Regions from separate parts of the Bacillus sp. FDAARGOS_235 genome, predicted to be linked through region 1. Evidence: riboswitches for the same ligand, from Rfam matches in the RefSeq annotation. Region 1 holds a riboswitch; the other holds the start of a gene.
What was found. Region 1 has a riboswitch for cyclic di-AMP ahead of A6J74_RS13045 (SipW-dependent-type signal peptide-containing protein). Riboswitches for the same ligand answer to the same signal wherever they lie in the genome.
Positions count from the first base shown of each region.

Region 2: linked by a shared signal. The riboswitch ahead of A6J74_RS07735 (APC family permease) and the one ahead of A6J74_RS13045 (SipW-dependent-type signal peptide-containing protein) in region 1 are both predicted to bind cyclic di-AMP.

Region 1 is NZ_CP020437.2:2,162,520-2,166,946, reverse strand. It holds gene thiF (thiazole biosynthesis adenylyltransferase ThiF) at 1-473, shown strand, start outside; gene thiD (bifunctional hydroxymethylpyrimidine kinase/phosphomethylpyrimidine kinase) at 489-1,295, shown strand; cyclic di-AMP (ydaO/yuaA leader) riboswitch at 1,385-1,533, shown strand; gene A6J74_RS13055 (hypothetical protein) at 1,627-2,013, shown strand; gene A6J74_RS13050 (hypothetical protein) at 2,027-2,260, shown strand; cyclic di-AMP (ydaO/yuaA leader) riboswitch at 2,523-2,668, shown strand; gene A6J74_RS13045 (SipW-dependent-type signal peptide-containing protein) at 2,767-2,871, shown strand; gene kdpF (K(+)-transporting ATPase subunit F) at 2,868-2,948, shown strand; gene kdpA (potassium-transporting ATPase subunit KdpA) at 2,968-4,427, shown strand, end outside.
Region 2 is NZ_CP020437.2:1,197,777-1,202,203, forward strand. It holds gene A6J74_RS07735 (APC family permease) at 1-1,412, opposite strand, end outside; cyclic di-AMP (ydaO/yuaA leader) riboswitch at 1,557-1,704, opposite strand; gene A6J74_RS30370 (hypothetical protein) at 1,845-1,973, shown strand; gene panE (2-dehydropantoate 2-reductase) at 2,036-2,980, opposite strand; gene A6J74_RS07745 (hypothetical protein) at 3,155-4,427, shown strand, end outside.

The DNA of each region.
Region 1 (4,427 bases):
CAGCGGGTATTATATCACCTGCTGTATCTCTTGTCGTTTCTCATCAAGTAACAGAAGCTCTTAAACTGTTAGTAGAAGATTATAAATCACTTCGAGATGGACTTGTATCGTTTGATATGTGGAAGAATGAGTATTCCTGTATGAATGTGCAAAAACTTCGCAAACATAATTGTCCTTCGTGCGGAGAGAATGCATTATATCCGTATTTAAATAAAGAGAACACATCGAAAACAGCAGTTTTATGCGGGAGAAATACAGTTCAAATTAGACCACCTCATAAAGAAGAAATGGATTTTGAACAATATAAACAGCTACTAGAAGGCCGTGTGAATAATTTAAATGTAAATCCATATTTACTATCTTTCTCTGTTGAAGAAAAGAGGTTAGTTGCCTTCAAAGATGGCCGTGTACTTGTACATGGAACGAAAGATATAAGCGAAGCAAAGACGATTTATCATCGCTATTTTGGATAGAAAAGGATGAGTGAGATGGAAGTGAATAAAGCTTTAACAATTGCAGGATCTGATAGCGGCGGTGGTGCTGGTATTCAAGCGGATTTAAAAACATTCCAAGAGCTTAGTGTGTATGGGATGACGGTTATTACGGCAATTACTGCTCAAAATACGCTTGGCGTTCAAGGGGTATATCCTGTTCCGTTAGAAGGTATTACGGAACAGCTGAATTCAATTGGTACGGATTTAACACCAGATGCAGTGAAACTAGGAATGTTATTTAGTAGTGAAATTATTCAAATTGTGGCAGAACAGATTAAGAAATTTGGTTGGAATAATATTGTGCTAGATCCTGTTATGATTGCAAAGGGCGGAGCATCATTATTACAGCAAGAAGCAGTTCAAGCATTAAAGGAATATTTATTACCAGTAGCAACAGTTATTACACCGAATGTTCCAGAAGCTGAAGTGTTAACTGGGATGGAGATTCATAATATAGAAGATAGTAAGAAAGCTGCGAAAGTATTGCACGAATTAGGTGCTAAATATGTGCTTATGAAGGGCGGACATGCGGAATATCAAGGTAATGAAGTAATTGATTTACTCTTTGATGGAGAAGAGTTTATTGAATTTAGAAGTGAACGAATTCCTTCGAAACAAACGCACGGAAGTGGCTGTACATTTGCTTCAGCAGTTACAGCTGGACTTGCGAAAGGATACTCAATGGACGAAGCAGTTCAAGAGGCAAAACGATTTATTAGTATAGCAATTGAAGAGCCATTGAATATTGGTAGTGGTCATGGACCAACGAATCATTTTGCGTATAAATTGAATAAAGCATAAGCATGAAGAATGAAAAGGCCAGTTTTACAACTGGCTTTTTTTGTTTACTTTTTCAAAATACAAGAGTAATATATCAGCCAGAATACATTTTTTGTAATACGCTGAGTCCAAATATATGGAGCGGAGGAACCAATTTTGTGCATCGTCACTTGGGGTGAATCTTTCAGTTTTGAAAGTAGGGCTACTCTCAAAGCCCGAATCCGACAGCTAACTTCGTAAGCGTTTTGAGAGAGGACGGTGCCATGATGGATACATCACTTCATCGATCCGATTAGTATAGGGGAATATCAATCTACGTTTGAATTCTTTTATGCTAAGGAGGATGAGGTACATGGAACTAACACTTATTTGTGTTGGAGAAAAAAACAAGGTAAAGAGTTTAAGAGAGCTAGTAGCATTTCAGCATGAGTTAATTATTTTTACAGCCAATGAAGAGATAGCGGCTGAAGTTAGAGATTATGGGTTTGAATCAGCTTATAGCTGTAATAAGGAGAAAGATTTTACTAGTATGTGCACACGAATTAAGAAGGTGATTTTACTAGGGGATGAGCTTCCAACAGTTAGTTTCTTCACAGAACACATTCGTTTTTCTTTTCAAGCGCCTATTACTGTTGTTACAAGGAATAAACGATATCCAGCGCGGCTCTATGAAACAATTGGAGCTAAATTTGTCGTGTTTACGAACTGTGATAATATTTCGTTTTTATTTTTTGAATAGGGCGGGGGAAGAAATGATGAAGGTACTACTATTTGGAGATATAGCAAATCGTTGGGCGGTATCGATCGAGAGGGTTCAAGAATTGGCACAGATTGATCCTATTTTTCCAGGGCCATATATTTTATTACCATCAAAAGATGCTTTGTATTTAGAGGCGGATATTACCGAGTATGAGCAGTTACATGCAGAATTATCACAAGTTTATATCCGTGGGAGAAATTTACGTGCTTTTTTATGTGGTAAATAAATTCTGAATGAAAACGAGAGCGAATGTTAAGTGTGCCTAAGTGGGGTGCTTATATACATTCGCTCTTTTTTTATATATAAAAGGTCATTTCTATGAAAAAGAAAGAAAAGACAAGAAAACAGATGAAAGAATATTAATAATACGTAATGTAAGCGTTTAAATAGCGTAATATTTTCTTATTTTAAGTAATTTACCTCTTTACAAGTGAAATATAGAGGAGTATATTTACTCTCATAAATCATTTATCAAATTTCCAAAAAAAAACCTAAAATCGCTGAGTTCCAGAAATGGAGCGGGGGAACCAATTTTGTGCATCGTCACTTGGGGTGAATCTTTCAGTTTTGAAAGTAGGGCTACTCTTTAGGCCCGAATCCGACAGCTAACCTCGTAAGCGTTTAGAGAGGAGGTTTACTTTTTGTTGTTCATTTTTTGAACACTGAGTAGAGCTCAGTGTTCTTTTTTAATATTTTAATGGTAAATTTTAACATTTAAAGTGAGGGATTGTTATGTTAGATGTTGTGATGATCGGAATTTTTGTTGTATTAGTAGCATCGATGGCAAGTCTTGCAAGTTGGTCAGATAAAGTTGTGAAAGAAGGGAAGCAATCATGATGATTGCCTTATCGGTTATTGTTGCAGCGATTACGGTGTACTTAGTATACGCATTATTAAATCCAGAAAAGTTTTAATTAGGGGGAATCATTCATTATGATTTGGATTGCAGTCATTATTACAATGCTCTTGTTTATTTTAGTAGCAAAGCCAACGGGGATTTATTTAGAGAAAGCCTTTCAAGGTAGCAAAATGCTAGATAAAGTATTCGGGCCTTTTGAGAAACTTATTTTTAAAATTACAGGTGTAAAAGGATACAATCAAACGTGGAAACAGTATGCATTATCATTAGTTCTACTCAACGGATTTATGATTGTCGTTGTATATTTCATTTTTAGATTACAAGGTGTATTGCCATTAAATCCAGCGCATATTGAAGGGATGGAGCCTACGCTCGCTTTTAATACAGCGATTAGTTTTATGGCTGATACAAACTTACAACATTACAGCGGTGAAAATGGTTTATCTTATTTATCACAATTAATCGGGATTACATTTTTAATGTTTGCGGCACCAGCAACGACGTTAGCGATTGTTATGGCTTTTATAAGAGGACTTGCTGGAAAAGAACTTGGCAACTTTTTCGTTGATTTTACGAGGGCGTTAACGAGAGTGTTTCTTCCTATCGCATTTATTGCAGCGTTAGTCTTTGTCGCACTTGGTGTACCACAAACGTTAGATGGGGCGGTTACAGCACAAACGATTGATGGAGCAAAACAAAGTATTTTACGAGGGCCTGTTGCATCATTCGTTTCTATTAAGGAACTTGGGAATAACGGCGGTGGATTTTTCGGGGCAAACTCTACACATCCTTTTGAAAATCCAGGACAAATGAGTAATATTTTGCAAATGATGCTTATGATGTTATTACCAACAGCACTTCCATTTACGTACGGACGAATGGTAGGAAATAAAAAACAAGGGCGTATCCTTTTCGTTTCACTATTCATGGTGTTTTTACTAGGATTTATAACGATTACGACATCTGAACTAAACGGGAATCCGGCATTAAATGGAATGGGTATCGAACATGTACAAGGAAGTACAGAAGGGAAAGAAGTACGATTTGGAACAGTATTCTCTTCACTATACGCAACAGTAACGACAGCTGCTGAAACAGGGGCCGTTAATACGATGCATGATACGTTAACGCCAATTGGCGGTTTAGTTCCACTCGTAAATATGATGTTGAATACAGTATACGGCGGTGTTGGAGCGGGCTTTATTAATATTATTATGTATGCAATTATTGCAGTCTTTATATCTGGATTAATGGTCGGAAGAACACCAGAGTTTTTAGGTAAAAAGATTGAAGGTAAGGAAATGAAATTAATTGCAGTAACGATTCTATTTCATCCATTACTTATCTTAGGATTTTCTGCATTAGCTCTTTCAACAAGTTTAGGAACGGATGCGATTTCTCATTCCGGTTTTCACGGTTTAACGCAAGTTGTATATGAATACACATCGTCAGCTGCGAATAATGGATCTGGATTTGAAGGATTAGCAGATAATACACCGTTTTGGAATATTACGACTGGTTTAGTTATGTTTTT
Region 2 (4,427 bases), 960 kb from region 1:
ATCGGAATAAGAGGCTCACAAGTTTTTAAACTTAATTGATCACCGACTGCATCATAATGCTTCTTAATTCGATGGAACAAGAAGATAATAGCAGGTAAGAAAATAAGGATCGACCAAACTTGAGCGAATTTAGTTAAAAAGAACATGCTCATAACGATAAAACTAATGACTGCACCAATTAAATTAACCGTTAATCTTAAAGCCCATCCTTCAGGTTTTTCACGAAGCCATTTTAATACCATACCCGTTTGAGAAAGTGTAAATGGAATAAACACACCTACTGCATATAGCGGAATTAAATGTTCTGTTTGACCTTGGAAAGCTACAATTAAAATAATCGAAGCAATTCCAAGTATAATAATACCGTTTGAGTAACCAAGACGGTCTCCTCTAATCGTAAACATTCTCGGTATGAATTTATCTTTTGCAAGGTTAACTGCTAATAATGGAAATGCAGAATACCCTGTGTTAGCAGCAAGAATTAATATTAAAGCTGTTGTGCCTTGTATGAAATAGTACATGAAATTACGTCCAAATGTTTGTTCAGCAATTTGGGAAACAACAGTTACTTCTTTACTCGGTGTAATTCCGTAATAATAAGCTAAAAATACAATTCCTGAAAATAACACAGCAAGTAATGCACCCATCGCAAGCAAAGTTTTCGCTGCATTGTTTGGTGCAGGATCTTTAAAGTTTGGAATTGCGTTTGAAATCGCTTCAACACCTGTTAAAGCCGAACTACCTGATGCAAATGCTCTTAACAGTAAAAACAAACTAATTCCCGCAACCGGCGTTCCAATCGGCGTGTGTAAGGTCGGTGAAACGTGACCAGTTAAAATATTGTATATCCCTACACCAATTAATATAAATAGTGCTAAAACGAATAAATAAACAGGATATGCTAAAACGGAAGCTGACTCTGTTACACCTCTTAAATTTAATATGGTTATAAATATAACAAATATAATCGCAATGATTACATTATGTGCATGTAAGCTAGGAAAAGCAGATGTTAACGCATCTGTACCTGCTGATACACTTACTGCAACAGTTAAAATATAATCCACTAATAAAGACCCTCCAGCTATTAAGCCTGGATTCATCCCTAAGTTTTCTTTTGATACAACATATGCGCCCCCGCCATGTGGGTAGGCAAAAATAATTTGACGATAAGATAAAATAAGAGCTGTCAATAATACTAATACCCCAATAGCGATCGGAATGGAATACCAATACGCAATCGCTCCAAGACCTGCTAAAGCGATTAAAATTTGCTCTGGTCCGTATGCAACTGATGACAATGCGTCAGAAGATAGAATGGCTAGCGCCTTCGTTTTATTAAGCTTTTGCTCTCCTAACTCAGTTGATTTTAACGGCCTTCCAATTAAAAATCTTTTAATAGATGAAACCACAGCTGTCCACTCTCCAATAATTTTGTACGAACGATTCTGCTTGTTACAGCCAGCAAACTATTTCTTCAGAAAACAAAAAATGTCTACAAGCCATAGCGAAATAGACTTGTAGACATTATTTTTTTTGTCGCACAAGCTCCACCTTCCTTCTCAATATAACGCTTACGAGGTTAGCTGTCGGATTCGGGCCTATGAGTAGCCCTACCTTTTTTTAAGGATTCACCCCATCGGATTATGTACTAATCCGTAAGAACGGGTCCCCCGTACCATGCGGTTTCAGCGATTTAGAAAATTGAAACTGTGGATTATAATACTCCTTTATTTTCAAAATGTAAACAAAAATTTTTAAAAAGAAAAAATTTAAAATGATTGCGCATAATCCGCTGATAAATATACATAATGAATACTAAAAAACCCTTAAAGGAGACCCGTATGTCTAAAAAGAAGAAACCGCTTTTTTCCGATTCATATTTAGATGCAGTAGCAAATGAAATTAATCAGTTATATGGTAAACGTGAACAGGAAATAAACTTGACAGAAAGAATTAAAAGAAACAAATAATTTGTCATACGCAAATAAAAAAGATAGCAATACACTTATATATTGCTATCTTTTTTATTATTTCATACATCTAATTCTATTACGGGTTTGTTAAATGTCATTTCTTCATACACCTTCAAATTTTGATATACCACTCCTAGTAATGGTGCTTCTAAAGAAAATTGTTCTGCTACATCTAGTAAGTATCCTTGCAAATGCTTCCCTTCAATAAACGAACCTTTTTCCATATCACGCTGCATAGAGGACTTCATATCATAAGAAATTTTATCAATCGTTTTCATATGTTCCTGGGCAATATTATCTTTAACTGGAGCTCCTAATACCCTCATAATTTGCACAGATTCCTCAAATAAATTTCGGATAAATTCACGTCCACCTTCACTTTCACGAATTGGTCCTATCGGTGCACGCATTAATGTTGTAACGCCTGACATGACAGTAATAAATAAATATTTATGCCACATATCTTGCGTAATATTTTCACTTAAAACAAAGCTAGCTTTCGTACCTATAAATGCTTTCGTAATACGCTTTATTCTCTCTGAATCTTGAGGCTTAATTTCTCCAAATACAAGTCTGTTGGCAGCACTAGTTTGTACAATTTCTCCTTGATCGTTTAACGTCGTCTCAATAAAGCATAAACCGCCCATTACTTTTTCCCCGCCGAATTCTTTTTGTAATAGCGATAAATGAGCGATACCATTTAACAATGGAATGATTACAGTATTTTCGCCAACAAACGGCTTCAAATCTTGAATTGCCTCGTTTAAGTGATACGCCTTTGTTGAAAATAAAATCACATCAAATGGAGAAGTTCTATCTTCTTTCGTTATCAATTTCGGTTGAAAGGAAAAATCTCCATTCACACTACGAATAACAAGTCCTTTTTCCTCTAATTGTTGTTTTCTTTTGCTGCGAACGAGAAATGTAACATCTTCTCCCTTTTCTACTAATCGGCCACCAAAAAATCCACCGACGCCACCAGCTCCTAATACTAAAATGCGCATACAACATCCCCTTTTCCTCACACAATTATACTAGTTTTAGTATACATAACATTATACATGTCCCTTGTTAAATTAGCTGAATTTTCATTCTTAATCTATTGAAAAAACAAGGTTATTTTCAAGAAAAATTGGGCATGTTGTTTCTATAGCTTATACGGAAAGGAAACAATGTAAATGGAGGCAATACAAACAATCGAAGAAAAAGATGTAACAACAGCTATATTTCAATTTATATTCCCGTTTTCGTTTAAAACTGGATATGAACAAAATATGTTCCCTTTCTTACAAAAAAATAATTTCCGTCCTTTTCGACTTGATCATCTTGAAGATGAAAATACATATTACGGGCAGTTTCAAGTTTCACATCAAAATATGGAAGCATACTATCTTTCATTTACGAATAAAATTCTTTTTCCTCATTCAGAACATCAAAAGGGACTACAGCGCTATTCTAAAGACCTTAATTTAAATGGACATTTAACAACAAATCTTATTTCCGTTCCATTCAAGATACATTCTATTGATGTAACACTTTGTCCTTATGAGCTTGGCTTCTTAACAATTCGAACAGAAGTCAAAACCGCCCCAAACATGACATTATCAGAAGCCATCGAATTTGCTTCTCGCTTCCGTGTGCTTGAAACTAGAAATGATACAACCGAGACCATTTGTATTGAATGTGATGGGAAAAAATATTCACAAGTAGAAAAACTTATATTCGGCGATTTATATCATGGCTTAACAGACTTCTTTGAGAATAAGAGGTTGCGGAGTTCATACTTTCAAACATTCCCCTTCTTTGAAGACCAACGAATGTATGTACAAACCTTATTATCTATTAACAAAAAGTCAGACCTTCATGTAGTTGATGTATATCGAGCTTCCAGTCTTTCCGGATTAACAGACGATGGTAAGCCGTATATTAGTGCAAATAATGTTCCTTATATTCACGATTATTTAACAAAGCATTCTTATCAAAGATGGGCTCCTAACCGTTATTTTATTATGGAAGAACATATTTTCACATGTATAACAAATGAAGGTGAAAAAGAAGTCACTAAACTTGCTAGTCAAATGTACGGAGAATTTTATTACGCTTTATTATTAAACCTATTTCATAAAGTTGTTTTATTAAAGATGGCGAATGCTTATGCTGAGCTAAATATTGAACAAGATACAAATGAAATAGAGAAATTAATTTATTCAATCAATTCGTTTACAGCCAATTATTTTTCTTTAGAATTAGTATCTCAATCACAAAGTGAAGATATTTTCTTCCGCTTAAGAAAACTTTTTAACATTGAAATTTTATACTCAAACGCGAAACAAAATCTTGATAGTTTGTTTAAATATCAAGAAAATGTCGCCGCTAAAAAAGATAGCCTTTTATTATTAATTTTAACGCTCTACTCTGTAGTAGGCCAAATGTTAGGTTTTACTATGATTG